2 regions of the Pedococcus sp. P2_A3 genome follow, and region 1 is predicted to be linked to the other one. Evidence: predicted binding sites of a transcription regulator. Region 1 holds the regulator's gene; the other holds the start of a gene.
What was found. Region 1 encodes HrcA, which represses chaperone genes, less so after heat shock. Its sites were predicted from a motif close to TTNGCACTCGNNNNNNNCGAGTGCNAA; they were not measured.

Region 1 (8,303 bases):
TCATCTACGGCACGCCGGGGGAGTCGCTGGACGACTGGCGCACCAGCCTCGCCGCCGCCACCGCGCTCGCTCCGGACCACGTCTCGGCGTACGCGCTGGTGGTGGAGGACGGCACGAAGCTCGCGGCGCAGGTGCGGCGGGGGCAGGTGCCCGCGCCCGAGGACGACGACGAGGCCGCGAAGTACGAGATCGCGGACGAGCACCTCGGGTCGGCCGGGTACGGCTGGTACGAGGTCAGCAACTGGGCCCTGCGGGACGACGCACGCTGCCGGCACAACGAGGGCTACTGGGCCGACGGCAACTGGTGGGGCATCGGCCCCGGGGCGCACAGCCACGTCGGGGGAGTGCGGTGGTGGAACGTCAAGCACCCCAACGCCTACGCCTCCCGGGTCGGCGCAGGGCTCAGTCCCGCCCACGGGCGCGAGACCCTGACCGACGAGCAGCGCTACGACGAGCGGGTGCTGCTCGGGGTGCGGCTGGTCGACGGCCTCCCGATCGCTGACCTGCGGGACGAAGGCCGGGTGGCGGTCGCCGGGCTGGTCGCGGACGGGCTGGTGGACGCGACAGCGGCCCTGCGCCGTCAGCGGGTGGTGCTGACGAGACAGGGCCGGCTGCTCACGGACACCGTCGTGCGCCGGCTGCTCGGCCTGCGCTGAGCACGACTACTCCACCGGACGACTACTGCACCGGACGACTACTTCACCAGCTCCGGCGTCATCGGGTAGCGGTACCACTCACCGTTGCTGGCCTTGATCGCCGCCACGATCGACAGGATCACCCACGCGATGGCGGTGGCGATGAGGAACGGGATCCCGATCAGCACGAGCGACAGGAGCCCGAAGACCCAGAAGGCGATCGTGATGATGATCTGGAAGTTGAGGGCCTGTGCCGCGTGGAACCGCACGAACGGACCCCTGTCCTTGAAGATCAGGAAGACGATCAGCGGGCCGAGGAACGGGATGCCCACCACGGCCGCCAGGAACGGCGCGAGGTGCACGAGGGTGGCCCAGGTCTTCTCGTCCTGCTGGGACATGGGCTGCGGAGCCACGCCGTAGCCCGGTGGCGGCTGCTGGGGTGGGACGTGCGGCTGTGGCTGGGGTTGGTCGGTCATGGCTCTCTCCGTGGTCTGCGTGGGTCTGCACCCAGTCAAACGCATGGCGGCCCCCGAAAGTCCTCACTCGGGGTGGACTCGGGGGTCCGCTCAGGGGCGGGTCAGGGCCAACCCCGACCCGGTCGTCCTCAGTGCCCCGGCTCGGTCACGAAGTCGATGAGCTCCTCGACGCTCGCGAGGAGGCTCGGCTCGAGGTCGGCGTAGGACCGGACCGTGCCGAGGATCTGCTTCCAGGCCCGGGCGATGTCGGCCTGGCTGTCGTGCGCCCAGCCGAGGTGGTCGCAGATGCCGTCCTTCCACGACAGGCCACGCGGGATCACCGGCCACGCCGACAGACCCAGCCGTTCCGGACGCACGCTCTGCCACACGTCGACGTACGGGTGACCGAGCACCCGCACGTGCGCGGCATACCGGCCCTTGGCGGCCTCCTGCACGACCCGGTGCTCCTTGGTGCCCGGGAGGAGGTGGTCGACGAGCACCCCCATCCGTCGCCCCGGCCCCGGCTGGAACTCGGCGATCGCCCCGACGAGGTCGTCGACGCCGTCGAGCATCTCCACGACCACGCCCTCGACCCGCAGGTCCGCGCCCCAGACCTTCTCGACCAGCTCGGCGTCGTGGCGGCCCTCGACGAAGATCCGCGACCCGCTCGCCACCTTGGCGCGCACGCCCTCGACCGCCCTCGACCCCGAGGCCGTGCGGGAGGCGGCGGCACGCGCGTCGGCCAGCTGGGCGCGGGCGGCGGCGGTCGGCGGGGTGAGCACCACCGGTGCGCCGTCGAGCAGGAAGCCCGGTCCGAGGGGGAAGCCCTTGGTGCGTCCTTGGCGGTCCTCGAGGTGGACGACGCGCAGGCCGCCGGCCTTCTCGACCCTCACCACGGCGCCGCACCAGCCGGTCTCGACGTCCTCGACGACGAGCCCGGTCTCCGCCTCGACCTCCCGCGACCGCCCCCGTGGGGGCACCCTCCAGTCACCGGACAGGACATCGGAGCCATAGCGGTCGGACACCGAGGCAGGGTATGCCGCGGACCCGCCGTCGCGAGGCTGGCGCGCCGCCGGGGCGGCGCCCGTGCTGTTCCCGGCGCGGGAACCACGTAGACTTGGCACTCGCTGAGCCTGAGTGCCAGCACTGTCCGTTGCTGGACCCGAATCGGTCGAGGGAGGTCTCCGATGAGCGAAGAACGTCGTCTCGCCGTGCTGCGGGCGATCGTGCAGGACTACGTCCAGACCTCCGAGCCCGTGGGGTCCAAGTCGCTGCTGGACCGCCACCAGCTGGGGGTCTCGGCCGCGACGGTGCGCAACGACATGGCCGCGCTGGAGGAGGAGGGGCTGATCGCCGCTCCGCACACCAGCGCCGGGCGCGTGCCCACCGACGCCGGCTACCGGCTGTTCGTCGACCGGCTCAGCTCGGTGAAGCCGATGACCGCCGGCGAGCGGGCCGCCATCGCGCAGTTCCTCGAGGGGGCGGTCGACCTCGATGACGTCGTCGACCGGACGGTGCGGCTGCTGGCCTCGCTGACCCGGCAGGTCGCCGTCATGCAGTACCCCTCGCTCACGCGCTCCACGGTGCGCCACATCGAGTTCGTGCCGATGGGTCCGAGTCGGCTGATGGTCGTGCTCATCGTCAACACCGGCCGGGTCGAGCAGCGGGTCATCGAGACGACCCACGACCTCTCCACCCAGGAGGGCGAGGCCACCCTCGGGCTGGTCCGCGCGAAGGTCAACACCCGGGCGGTCGGCCAGCGGCTGGTCGACGCGGCGTCGTCCCTCGCGAGCCTCGCCGACGAGTTCGACCCCGCGGACCGCGACCTGGTCCGATCGGTGGTGCAGTCGCTCGACGACGCCCTCGTCGAGGAGCGCGAGGAGCGGGTGGTGCTGGCCGGCACGTCCAACCTGGCCCGGGTCGGCACCGACTTCCCGCTCAGCATCGGACCGGTGCTCGAGGCGCTCGAACAGCACGTCGTGCTGCTCAAGCTGCTCGGCACGGCCAGGGAGACCTCCGATGCCGTGTCGGTCCGGATCGGGCACGAGAACCCGTTCGCCGGGCTCCAGTCCACCTCGGTCGTCTCGACGGAGTACGGCTCGGGCTCCGAGCTCGTGGCGGGGCTCGGCGTGCTCGGGCCCACCCGGATGGACTACCCCACGACGATGGCGTCGGTGCGGGCCGTCGCCACGTACGTCTCCCGGATCCTCGCGCAGTGACGCGCGGCGACCCCCACCCCCGACCAAACCCTGTGACACCACCAAACCCTGTGACACCACCAAACCCTGTGACACCAAGGACATCTCGTTGAACGACTACTACCAGGACCTGGGCGTGGCCCGGGACGCCAGCCCCGAGGACATCAAGCGGGCCTACCGCAAGAAGGCGCGGACGCTGCACCCTGACGTCAACCCGAGCCCCGAGGCGGAGGAGCAGTTCAAGAAGGTCTCGCAGGCCTACGACGTGCTGTCCGACGCCGAGAAGCGGCGGTCGTACGACATGGGCTCCGACCCGTRCGCCGGGGGAGCGGCCGGCTTCGGCCAGGGCTTCTCGTTCAGCGACATCATGGACGCCTTCTTCGGCGCCGGTGCCGGTCAGGCGCAGCGCGGCCCCAGGTCGCGTCAGCGTCGCGGCCAGGATGCCCTCATCCGGCTCGACATCGACCTCGCGGACGCGGTGTTCGGTGCCGAGAAGGAGCTCGCCATCGAGACCGCGGTGGTGTGCTCCACCTGCCACGGCGACGGGGCCCAGCCGGGCACCTCACGACGCACGTGTGACGTCTGCGGAGGCCGCGGCGAGATCCAGCAGGTCCAGCGGTCGTTCCTCGGGCAGGTCATGACGACCCGTCCCTGCGCGACCTGCCAGGGCTACGGCGAGGTCCTCGTGAGCCCCTGCTTCGAGTGCTCCGGGGACGGCCGCGTGCGCACCCGTCGCACGCTCAAGATCAAGGTCCCCGCGGGCGTCGACACGGGCACCCGCATCCAGCTCGCCGGAGAGGGCGAGGTCGGCCAGGGTGGCGGCCCGGCCGGAGACCTCTACGTCGAGGTCGCGGTCCGTCCCCACCAGACGTTCCAGCGCCGTGGTGACGACCTGCACTGCACCGTCGAGCTGCCGATGACGGCCGCGGCCCTCGGGACGACCGTCAAGCTCGAGACGTTCGACGGCACCAACGAGCTCGAGATCAAGGCGGGCACACAGGCCGGTGACGCGATGACCCTGCGGGGCCTCGGGGTCACCCACCTGCGGGGCACCGGGCGCGGCGACCTCATCATCCACGCCAACGTGCAGACCCCGACCCGGCTCGACGAGCAGCAGGAGGCCCTGCTCCGCGAGCTCGCGACGCTGCGTGGCGAGGAGCGGCCGGAGGGCCGGTTGTCCCCGGCTCACCCGGGGCTGTTCGGCAAGCTCCGCGACGCCTTCAAGGCCAAGTAGCAGCCGACCGTCGTGACCCTGCCCCTGTTCCTCGTCGACCCTGCGGTCGTCGCCGGCGCCACCGTGGGCAGCCGGGTGGTGCTCGACGGCCCCGAGGGTCGGCACGCCGCGACCGTTCGCCGGATCGGCGTGGGGGAGCAGCTGCTCCTCGCGGACGGCGCCGGCCTCCGGCTCACCTGTGACGTCCTCGCGGCCAGCAAGGCCGAGCTCGACCTGGCCGTCGTCGAGGTCGCCCACGAGGCGGAGGGTCAGCCCCGGTTCGTCCTCGTCCAGGCGCTGGCGAAGGGGGACCGCGACGACCAGGCGATCGAGTCGGCGACCGAGCTCGGCGTCGACGAGGTGGTGCCCTGGCAGGCGACCCGCAGCATCGTCCAGTGGCGTGGCGAGCGGGCCGACAAGGCCCGCCGCAAGTGGGAGTCCACCGTGGTGGCGGCCGCCAAGCAGTCCCGCCGGGCCCGTGTCCCGGTCGTGGCGGAGCTCGCCACCACCAAGGGGCTGGTCGGGCGCATCGGTGGCGCCGCTGCGGCATACGTGCTCCACGAGGACGCGACCCTGAGCCTGGCCACGCAGGTCCTCCCGGACTCCGGCGACGTGCTCGTCGTGGTCGGGCCGGAGGGCGGCATCACCCCCGAGGAGGTGGCGGCCTTCGAGGCGGCCGGCGCCGTGCCTGTCCGGCTGGGTGCCACCGTGCTGCGGTCCTCCAGCGCCGGGCCCGCAGCACTCGCCGTGCTGAGTGCAGCCGGCCGCTGGCGCTGAGCGGTCACTTCACCGTGAACGACACCACCTTCTCGGCGCTCACCGAGCCGTCCTTGGCGCTGAGCTCGCGCACGCGGATCGTGTAGTCACCAGGGGCGAGCGTGCCGAGCGAGAACGAGTAGGAACCCTGCATCGGCGCCCCGATCGAGGCCATGGCGTGACCCGTCGCCACCGCGGTGGTGCCGCGCTCGAGCTGCCAGTTGACGGTGGCCTCGAAGACGATGGCCAGGCCCTTGACGACCACGGGCTTGGCCGACGGCAGCACCTGGTCGCGGGTCGGCGAGGAGACCCAGATCGGCGCGAGGTCCTCGTACGTGCGGTCCGCAGGCGGGCGGGTGAAGTCCTGGTCCGTGGAGATCGACCCGAAGAGCGTGGTCGACCCGTCGGCGACGACGAAGCGCACGGGGAGGGTCTTCTGGGCCGCGGCCTGGGCCGTCCAGACGAGCTCCTGCACCGCGAGCCGCTGGGTCTCGGCGTCGAAACCACCGGCGCCCGGGCCACTCAGCTGCACCTCGATGGCCTCGGGGGTGATGGCCGCCGACTGGACGCGGGTGCCGCTCCAGGGCTGCAGGTAGCCGTCGGTGTTGCTGAACGGCTGGGCGTTCATGGCCAGGCCAAGCGCGGCCTCGACCCGGTTGGCCTCGCCCCCGCCGGTGGGGATGCTCCCGCGGAGGAACTCGCGGAACAGCTTGTACTTCGCCGTCTCGCCCCCGACGGGACCGACGAAGTACACCGGCAGGGTCACCGACTCCGTCGCCGACGGCGCGCTGGTGGTGGGCGAGCTCGTCGCGGGCGGGGAGGGTGACGGCGAGAGCGTGGGGCCGTTCGTCTGGGGCGGGGTCACGGTGTGGCGGTCGTCCTGCCCGGACCACCAGGCGCCGCCGATGATGGCGGCCACAGCGGCTGCCGCCGCGAGGGGCAGGAGCCAGCGCCGCGCGCCCGAGCCACCGGCGGCGGTGACCGGACCGAGCTCGTGGGCCTCGTGCAGGATCGTGTCGAGCCGCGGGGAGGGCCGCACCTGCTCCGCATCGCGGGTCAGGGCCTGGCGCAGCCGTCGCTCCACCTGGTCGAACTCGCCCGGCTCGTAGTCCGGGTGCAGGAAGTCGCTGCGGTCGCTCATGACGCTGCCTCCATCCGGTCGCGCAGGGTGGCGAGCCCTCGGTGTGCGTGGGCCTTGACCGAGCCGGGTGAGATGCCGAGCGCGTCGGCGATCTCGGCCTCGCTCAGGTCGAGGTAGTAGCGCATCGTGAGGACCTCTTTCTGGCGTTGGGGGAGTCGGCTCAAGGCGCCGATCATCGAGGTGGTGCTCTCGGACTGGAGGGCGCGGTCCTCGGCGCTCGCCTCGGTGTGCCGTGCGTATGCCGTGGGCTCGCCCTGCTCGCGCGCCACGTAGCGCTCCTCGACGCCACGGTGACGGAGCCCGGAGCGTGCTCCGTTGACCACCGCCCGGCGCAGGTATGCGGCTGCGGCCTGGTGGTCGCGGAGGGTGTCCCAGCGGCGGTGCACCGCGATGAAGGCGTCCTGGACCACCTCCTCGGCGGCCAGGTCGTCGCGCAGCAGCAGCCAGGCGAGCCGCACCAGTCCCGTCCAGTGCGCGGCATACAGCTCGGCGATGGCGTCATCGGCGCTGGGTCGCACCTCAGCACCACGGTCACGCTCGGCCACACTCAACAGTCTCACGCCACCTTGACGCGCAACCCCACCCGGCGGTTGACGCGCCGATACCCTCGGTCCATGGATCCTGACTGCCTGTTCTGCAAGATCGTCAGCGGTTCCGTCCCGGCCGAGGTGATGCGGGAGGACGAGGCGACGGTGGCGTTCCGCGACATCGACCCGCAGGCCCCGACCCACGTGCTGGTCATCCCACGCCACCACGTGGCCGACGTCGCGGGCCTGGCCGTCGAGCGACCCGAGGACGCCGTCTCCCTCCTCGAGGCAGTGCAGGCGGTGGCCGAGCAGGAGGGCATCGCACGCGGCGGTTACCGGACCGTCTTCAACACCGGCGTCGACGCCCAGCAGTCGGTCTTCCACGCCCACGTCCACGTGCTCGGGGGCCGGTCAATGACGTGGCCTCCCGGCTGAGCGGCACCGTAGACTGGGCAGACCATGCCAGATCCTGAACATCCGACCACGCTGGGGGGCGCGCCCGAGGGTGCTCTCCCGGTGCCCATCCACACCGTCGAGATCCCGGCGCAGGTGCAGATGGTGACGCTCCTCGGGCCGCGGGACGAGCTGCTCCGCACGATGGAGCGGGCCTTCCCGCAGCTGGAGATCCACGTCCGCGGCAACGAGTTCCACCTGTCCGGCCCGAGCGCCGAGGTGGCCCTGGCCGAGCGCACGATCGACGAGCTCCTGCTGGTCATCGAGGGCGGCCAGCCGCTGAACCGCGACGCCGTCGAGCGCTCGATCAGCATGCTGCGTGCGCAGACGACCGAGCGCCCCGCCGACGTGCTGACGATGAACATCGTCAGCAACCGGGGCCGCACGATCCGCCCGAAGACCCTGAACCAGAAGCACTACGTCGACGCCATCGACGCCCACACCATCGTCTTCGGCATCGGCCCGGCCGGCACCGGCAAGACCTACCTCGCGATGGCCAAGGCCGTGGCTGCGCTGCAGGCCAAGCAGGTCAACCGGATCATCCTGACCCGCCCTGCGGTGGAGGCCGGCGAGCGCCTGGGCTTCCTGCCCGGCACGCTCAACGACAAGATCGACCCCTACCTGCGGCCGCTCTACGACGCGCTGCACGACATGGTCGACCCCGAGTCGATCCCCCGGCTGATGGCGGCCGGCACCATCGAGGTGGCGCCCTTGGCCTACATGCGTGGCCGCTCCCTCAACGACGCGTTCATCATCCTCGACGAGGCCCAGAACACCTCGCCCGAGCAGATGAAGATGTTCCTCACGCGGCTCGGCTTCGGGTCCAAGATGGTCGTCACCGGCGACATCACCCAGGTCGACCTGCCCGACGGCACCAAGTCGGGGTTGCGGGTGGTCCGCGACATCCTCGCCGACGTCGACGACA
Region 2 (8,190 bases), on a different contig from region 1:
GTCGAGCGGCTGCGGTCGCGGGGGATCGACGTCTCCGCGGTGCGCACCACCTCGGTGCCGACGGGTCAGGCGTGGATCACCGTCGACGACGAGGGCGAGAACGCCATCGTCGTCATCCCGGGCGCGAACGGCGAGGTCGGCCCCGACTCGCTCGACTCGCTCCACAGCCTCGGCCCCGGCGACGTGCTGCTGCTCCAGCTCGAGGTGCCGGTGCGGACGGTGGCCGCCGCGGCGCGACTCGCCCACGGTGCCGGTGCGCGCGTCGTCATCAACGCCGCTCCGTATGCCGCCCTCCCGCACGACGTCGCCGCCCTCGCCGACCCCTTGGTGGTCAACGAGCACGAGGCACTGCAGCTGGCCGACAGCGACGCCCAGCCCACGTCGCTACTGGTGACCTTCGGCGCGGCGGGGTGCAGCTGGGACGGCGAGCGGCACGACGGCATACCCGTCGACGGCGCGGACGTGGTCGACACGACCGGCGCGGGCGATGCCTTCTGTGGTGCGCTCGCTGCGGCGCTCGCCACCGGAGCGGACCGTGAGGCGGCCGTCAGGGCGGCGAGCCAGGCCGGGGCGGACGCGGTCCGTCACCGCGGCGCGCAGGTCGACCCCGAGCTCTGAGGCGTTCGCCGAGGCCGGTTCGATGTAAACCCGCCGGGGATCACCGGCGCGTTTACATCGAACCGGGAGGGTGAGGCCGGGAGAGCGGGCGGCAGAGGTCGAGCTAGTAGACCGAGACGTGCACGTGGTCCATGTGGTTCGCGGTCGGGCTGCCACGGTCCTCCATGGCCTGCCACGTGCCGCCGGGGTACCAGATGCGCTGGCGCCAGATGAGGTACTTGATGTTCAGGGTCGCGGCGTTGGCCTGCAGGAAGGCCGCGATCTCGTTGCCCTCGGTGGTGCTGCACATGATGTCGACGGCGTGGCCGGTGCCGTGGTCGAGCGGGTCGCCCGGGCGGTAGCCCCCGAACGGGCCGGACCCGGGGAACTGTGCCTTCACGGCGTTGATGACGGCGATGGCGTTCGGGGTCATGCCGCCGACGTTGCTGAGGCCGGCGCGGGAGGTGTTGCGGGAGACGCCGGTCGTCGTGCGGGCCTTCTTGGCTGCCTCGGTGGCCTTGGCCTTCGGCGCGGGGACGGCGGCCGCGGTGAACCCGATGATCCCGTAGTCGGCGATCCGTGCGGGGGCGGAGACTGCCTCGGCCCGGGCGACCACGGGCTGCTTGACGTCGGCCGCGGTCAGCTCGAACGACGCGCTGGGCGCGGGGGCGGCGAACGCGGTGGCCACTCCGAGCGCGGACGCGACCAGGCCGAGTCCCTTGACCGCCGAGCGGTGGCTCGGGCGCCGGACCAGCCGGGACAGCTGCGCCGTGGGTCGGGGGCTGGCGCCGCGGTGGCGGCCGTGACCGCTGGAGTGGGGGGAGGACATCGCCGCCGAGGATACGAGATGGTAACGGCGCAGGGCCAACTCCCGGCGATTTCGGGCGCAGCTTGCCCCGACTTGCCCCAGTTTGCCTTCGTCTGCGCCGCAAACCCCACCGTGGGTCGATGTAAACCCGCCGGGGATCACCGGCGGGTTTACATTGCTGCGCACCCGCGTGAGGACGACCGTCGCCTCCTGGTGGCCCTTGGGCGGGAGACGGAGCTGGCGGCGCAACAGGTCGGCGTCCACGCTGACCCCACGCTTCTTGATGGTGAGCCGGTCGACCCCGTGGTCGCGCAGCCAGCCACGCAGGGCCTTGACGTTGAAGGGCATCGCCTCGACCACGGCATACCGGCGGGCGAAGGGGACGTCGACGGAGCGGGCCGACCCCACGTAGCCGACGCCGGCATCGAGCTCCGCCCCGTCGGTCGCCGCCGTGAGGGCGCCGACCAGCCCGGCTCGGAGGACGGCCTTGTCGGGCTCGTAGAGCCAGCCGCCGAGGTCGGCGAGGTTCTGCAGGGGCGGGGCGTCGCCGTCGGCGTCGGCCTGGGTGACCACGACCGCGGGGCCGCTCGCGCGCAGCAGGGCGGCGGAGCGTCCCGCGGTCCGGACCAGCGGCCCCCACCAGACGACGCACTCCACGACGTCGCCCTCCCACGAGGTCCACTGCGCCTCGGCACCCGGGGGGAGTGCCGCGTGCGGGAAGGCGGGGCTGAGCTTGGCTCCGGTGGCGGGGAGGGCGCGGGCGACCTCCTGCACCACGGTCCAGCTCGGGGAGATCTCGGCGAGGTTGAAGATCCGTCGGGTCCGGCCGGTCACGTCGGCGACACCGGGGGTGCGCCGCGCCGGGTCGAGCCACGCGCCGACCCCCCGGGCGCCCTCGCCGGACGGGGCGGTGAACTCCTCGACGACACCCTGCTGGGCGGTCGAGTCGGGCCAGTGCCGCAGGTTGACCGCGGCGATGCCGGCGGTCAGCTCGTCGGCGTCGATCGCGCGCACCCGCAGGTCGAGCCCGGCCATCGCCATCGCGTCCGCGCCGATGCCGCAGCCGAGGTCGTGCACGGTGTGGATGCCCGCCGCCCGGAACCGTTGGGCGTGCTGGGCGGCCACGCCGAGACGGGTGGCCTGCTCCAGGCCGTCGGAGGTGAGCACCATGCCGCGGGCGAACTCGCCGAACTTGTCGACCGCGCGAGCCCGCAGCCGGGCCTGGTTGAGGGCGGCCGCCACGAGCTCGGGGTCGAAGCCCGCGCCCCGCAGCCGCTGCTGCAGCGCGAGGGCCGACGACTCGTCATACGGCGGGAGCGACTGCAGCAACCCCCAGCCCTCGCCGGTGGTCAGCCGTCGCAAGAGGGCCAGGTCCATGTCGCGCATTGTTGCGTATGCCGCGTGCCCAGGTCGCGGGTCGGCGTCCCCTGATCGGGGGCTGAGCCTGCGGCGGGCGGCTCAGCGGCTGCGGCGCCACTCGTAGGGGGTGGTCGTCGAGACCTTGACGAAGCCGGAGCGCTCGAGGATGGGTCGCGAGAACTCGGTCGAGTCGCTGTTGATGTAGCGCTTGCCGTAGCCCATCGCCGACCGTGCCCGGGCTGCCGTCAGGGCGCGGTAGATGCCCTTGCCCCGGTAGTCGGGCAACGTCGAGCCACCCCAGATCCCGGCGAACTCGGTGCCCTCGACCGGTTCGAGCCGACCGGCGCTGACGATGCGGCCGTCGTGCTCGGCCACCCACATCTCCATGTCGTCGCGCGTCCGGAGCCGGTGCAGGATCTGCTCGACCATGCCCTGGAGCTCGGCCGGCTCGTCGCCGAACACCTCGCCCTGCATGGCCGTCATGGCGCGGACCTCGTCCTCGTCCGTCACCCGGCGCACAGTGACGCCCTCGGGGAGCTCGACGTCGACCGCGAACAGGCGGGCCTCGCCGATCATGATCGACTCCGGCTCGTCGGGGACGAAGCCGCGGTCCACCAGCGCCTCGTGCAGACCGGGGGCGTGGTCGTGGCCGCGGGTCTTCCACTCCACCCGGTCGATCTCGGGCATCGCCTCGTAGTGGGCCAGCGCCTGCTCGACGAGCTGCCGGACCGACTCCTCGGTCGCGGGAGTGCCGTCGACGTCGAGGGACTTGTACGTGATGAACCCCCGGCCCCCGAGGTAGGTGGCGAGTACCAGTGGGCCCAGCCGGTCCACGGTGATGGCAGACGGCACCTCGGCGTCCTGCCGGAGCTGCTCGTCGTAGGCGCGGAGCAGGACGGCGGGGTCGCTCCCGCCGGGGCTGGGGTCGGGGCTCGTCATGGCCCCGACCCTGCCTCCTCCGGGGTGCGTCGCGCCACCGGATATGGGCCGCGCCGTCCGCCCTCGGCGAACGCGGGTGGAACTTCTGGCACTCGAGTTGACCGAGTGCTAACCACGAGCCTAGATTTGCGTTGGCACTCCGGTTCGCCGAGTGCTAACGCAGCCAGCCGGTCGACCCCCGCGACGGCGACCGTCCGGCCGCACCATGCTCCACCCACCACTGTCCAACTTCGACATTCCCGAAGGGGAGGTCCTCACCGTGTCGGTTTCCATCAAGCCGCTCGAAGACCGCATCGTCGTCAAGTCCGTCGAGGCCGAGCAGACCACCGCGTCTGGCCTCGTCATCCCGGACACCGCGAAGGAGAAGCCCCAGGAGGGCGAGGTCCTTGCGATCGGCCCGGGCCGCATCGACGACAACGGCAACCGCGTCCCGCTCGACGTCACCGTCGGCGACCGCGTGATCTACAGCAAGTACGGCGGCACCGAGATCAAGCACGGCGGCGAGGAGTACCTGATCCTCTCCGCCCGCGACGTCCTCGCCATCGTCGGCTGAGCATCCGCACTTCGTGAGTGACGTGCCCTGTATGCCGGCTGACCGGCATACGGGGCACGTCACGTTCACCTCGAAGTCAGTGCACTCCGAAGGTCACTGCACCCCTGAATCCGATTGCTAGAGAAGGACTTTCATGGCTAAGACGCTGGAGTTCAACGACTCCGCCCGCAAGTCGCTGGAGCGCGGCGTTGACGCGCTCGCGAACGCGGTCAAGGTGACGCTCGGTCCGAAGGGCCGCAACGTCGTCATCGACAAGAAGTGGGGCGCCCCCACGATCACCAACGACGGTGTCACCATCGCGCGGGAGATCGAGCTCGAGGACCCCTACGAGAACCTCGGCGCCCAGCTCGCGAAGGAGGTCGCCACCAAGACGAACGACGTCGCGGGTGACGGCACCACCACCGCGACCGTGCTCGCCCAGGCCATGGTCAAGGAGGGCCTGCGCAACGTTGCCGCAGGGGCCGCCCCGGCCAGCCTGAAGCGCGGCATCGACGCCGCGGTCGCTGCTGTCAGCGCCCGCCTGCTCGAGACGGCCCGCGAGATCGAGGGCAAGGACGAGATCGCGCAGGTCGCGTCGCTGTCCGCGCAGGACCAGGTCATCGGTTCGACCATCGCCGACGCGTTCGACAAGGTCGGCAAGGACGGCGTCATCACCGTCGAGGAGTCGTCCACCGCGACTACCGAGCTCGAGTTCACCGAGGGCATGCAGTTCGACAAGGGCTACATCTCGCCCTACTTCGTCTCGGACGCCGAGCGCATGGAGGCCGTGGTCGAGGACGCCTACATCCTCATCAACCAGGGCAAGATCTCGGCCATCGCCGACGTCCTGCCGGTGCTGGAGAAGGTCGTCAAGACCGGCAAGCCCCTGCTGATCATCGCCGAGGACATCGACGGCGAGGCGCTGTCGACCCTGGTGGTCAACAAGATCCGCGGCACGTTCAACGTGGTTGCGGTCAAGGCCCCCGGCTTCGGCGACCGCCGCAAGGCGATGCTCCAGGACATGGCGACCCTCACCGGTGGCCAGGTCATCTCCGAGGAGGTCGGCCTCAAGCTCGACCAGGCTGACCTCGACGTGCTGGGTCAGGCCCGCCGCGTCGTCGTCACCAAGGACACCACCACGATCATCGACGGCGGCGGCAACTCCGACGACGTCACCGGCCGGGTCAACCAGATCAAGGCCGAGATCGAGCGCACCGACTCCGACTGGGACCGCGAGAAGCTCCAGGAGCGCCTCGCCAAGCTCGCCGGTGGCGTCTGCGTCATCAAGGTGGGTGCCCACACCGAGGTGGAGCTCAAGGAGAAGAAGCACCGCATCGAGGACGCCATCTCGGCGACTCGCGCGGCCATCGAGGAGGGCATCGTCGCCGGTGGCGGCTCGGCCCTCGTCCACGCCTCCACCGTCATCGACGACCTCGACCTCGAGGGCGACGAGGCGACCGGTGCGCTGATCGTCAAGAAGGCGTCGGCCGAGCCGCTGCGCTGGATCGCCGAGAACGCCGGTATGGAGGGCTACGTCGCCGTCTCCAAGGTGCGCGAGCTCACCGCGGGCAACGGCCTCAACGCCGCGACCGGCGAGTACGGCGACCTGATCAAGGCCGGCGTCATCGACCCGGTCAAGGTCACCCGTTCCGCGCTCGTCAACGCCGCCTCGATCGCGTCGATGGTGCTCACCACCGACACGCTCGTCGTGGAGAAGAAGGAAGAGGAGACCGAGTCCGCCGGTGGCGGTCACGGTCACGGCCACGGTCACTGACCACAGCACCTCTCGTCGAAGGCCCGTCCCCGTTTCGGGGGCGGGCCTTCGCCATGCTCCTGCAGAGCCAGGGTTGGCGGCGCTATGCCGTGCCCCTGAGGGTGGGGCACGGCATACCAGGCCCCAGCCCTGACCGGTTGAGTCCCGATCAGGTTCCGACCGTGGGCGCTGTCGCGTCAGGTGACGAAGTGACGGATCGGCGATCGTGCGGCTCTTCTATGGGTACGCTCCGCCCCATGCTTGACGAACCTGAGGCGGAGGTTTCCGAACGCACCGCGCGCATCCGTGCAGCCGGTTGGTTTGTCCTCAGCGTCTTGGCGCTGTCAGAAGCAACTTGGGCGTCGCAGTGGGTTGGCATGCGCCTTCTTTGCGCGGTCGCCGCCGTCGGTTGCTTGTGGCAGGCGCTCGCCATGCTGCGCTCGCGGAGGGCCGGCCAGGACCGCACGGGATAAGCGGCTCTCCAGGGAGCGTTGCCGAGCGAGGATCCTCCGTTCGGCACGAGCGGACAGCGGCAGATGAGGACGTATCAACCGCGACCGCGATCGGCGATGACGACTCCCAACAGCCCTTTCGGCGGTGCGTCGTCCAGCCAAAGCGGCTCCGCCCGCTCCCGCTGCAAGTCGTCCTCGCTCATCCACGACGGCAGCGATTCGGCGATCGCAACCTCGGGGTACCTCGCCAGAATCTCGCTAGCGGAGGACGCGATCACTATGCCCCAGAGCCCGCCCATTCCGTAGTCGTAGGCGACAAGGAACTCGCCAGGTCGCAGGAGGTCGTCCAGGTTGGGATGTGTCACGAGTTCACCCTGTCAAAGTTGAGCCCGGGAACAACACAACGCGGCGCGGCATGAGCGGATGTCATTTGGCGCGGCATGAGCGGATGTCATTTGGCCCGGCACTCGCACTCTCCGGTGACGTGCTTGTAGTCGTAGAAGCGAGGATGTCCGCAGTAGCAAACGCTCCTCGACATGTTCGTTGGATCGGTGCTCTGGCTCGCCGGTGCGCCGCACGCGGGACAGTCAGAGGGGGCGGCATCGTCAGGGATCACTTCACGGAAGTCCGTACTCACACCCCAAGTGTCCACGAAGGCCAATCGCAGATGCGCGCACATCGGCAGTTCCGATCGCACTGTCCGCAGGCATGAGCGGGCGTTCCGCCTAGTGGTGTTACTTCGGCGGTCGTATCCTTGACCATGGTCAGTCTCGGTCGAAGACACCGGGAAGGGGACACGTCGTCTGACGAGGGGCCCATTGTCCGGCAGTACCGTTTCTTGCTGAGGGAGGCGTCCCCCGACGCCGTCGAGGCCGCGCACACCGAGGCACTTTCCCGGTTGCCTGGCGAGCAACGGCGAGTGGTCCTCACGGCGGTTCAGCGTGGGCTGGTTGTGGGCCAGCGGTTGCAGCCCGACGACTATGCGCAGGTTGCGCACCTCATCGTGCTTGGTGAGCGGCGCTTGCCGAATGCGTTCCTGAAGGTCTGTCAGTCGGAGACCTTGCTGGCTCTCGCGCAAGCGGTCATCGACGCGGAGGCATGCGTCGGCCTACTCGGGAACTACGCAGTCTGGGGCGGTGCAGACCCAGAAAGCGACGACCCGGCATGGGGCGATGCGGGGTGCAACCCCGATAGCGGCCGCTGGAATACCGACCGAATCGTGAGGAGGGATTGGGAGCGGCCTGGAGTCCCGGGGAAGCTACCCCGCGCTGGGGGCCGTTCGTGATGGGGGGACGCTCCTACTGACTGGCCAAATGGCGCATCGAAGCCCTTCGGTCTGCCCGTGGTTCTAAATCCGGCCGGCCCGCCGAGTCCGTTCATCGGCTACTTGTTTCATTGACGTCATGGCCATGAGCGGAAGCTTGCTGCTGCCCTCAACGCGGTCCACCGGGGCAAGCGAGAAACACGGGACCGGCGTGGGCTGGGGAGCGGGGCTGAAGAGCGCGAAGGCCGGGGCGCGGCTCGGCCACGCGGAATACGATGCTTGGGAGCGCAGGGTGCCGCAGAACGAAGGTGGCCATGGCGGAGCGGTTCGCCGAACCCCCCGGCTTCGACGAGTACGTCGTGGCTCGGGGCGCCGACCTGCTGCGAACGGCGTGGCTGCTCGTCGGGGATGACCGGGGCGCCGAGGAGCTGGTCCGCGCGACGCTCGCCCGCAGCTGGCCGCAGTGGCGCCACCTGTCCCACGTCG

Region 2: the regulator HrcA is predicted to act here: its motif matches at 3,789-3,815, upstream of groES (co-chaperone GroES).

The regions. Positions count from the first base shown of each region.
Region 1 is NZ_JBFUCW010000009.1:62,951-71,253, reverse strand. It holds gene hemW (radical SAM family heme chaperone HemW) at 1-656, shown strand, start outside; gene AC1DX8_RS09515 (DUF4870 domain-containing protein) at 695-1,111, opposite strand; gene AC1DX8_RS09510 (DUF3097 domain-containing protein) at 1,240-2,115, opposite strand; gene hrcA (heat-inducible transcriptional repressor HrcA) at 2,278-3,309, shown strand; gene dnaJ (molecular chaperone DnaJ) at 3,398-4,522, shown strand; gene AC1DX8_RS09495 (16S rRNA (uracil(1498)-N(3))-methyltransferase) at 4,535-5,278, shown strand; gene AC1DX8_RS09490 (Gmad2 immunoglobulin-like domain-containing protein) at 5,283-6,398, opposite strand; gene AC1DX8_RS09485 (SigE family RNA polymerase sigma factor) at 6,395-6,943, opposite strand; gene AC1DX8_RS09480 (histidine triad nucleotide-binding protein) at 7,013-7,360, shown strand; gene AC1DX8_RS09475 (PhoH family protein) at 7,385-8,303, shown strand, end outside.
Region 2 is NZ_JBFUCW010000027.1:7,787-15,976, forward strand. It holds gene AC1DX8_RS18300 (ribokinase) at 1-618, shown strand, start outside; gene AC1DX8_RS18305 (class I SAM-dependent methyltransferase) at 722-2,782, opposite strand; gene AC1DX8_RS18310 (GNAT family N-acetyltransferase) at 2,864-3,703, opposite strand; gene groES (co-chaperone GroES) at 3,963-4,256, shown strand; gene groL (chaperonin GroEL) at 4,390-6,009, shown strand; gene AC1DX8_RS18325 (hypothetical protein) at 6,536-6,805, opposite strand; gene AC1DX8_RS18330 (RNA polymerase sigma factor) at 8,019-8,190, shown strand, end outside.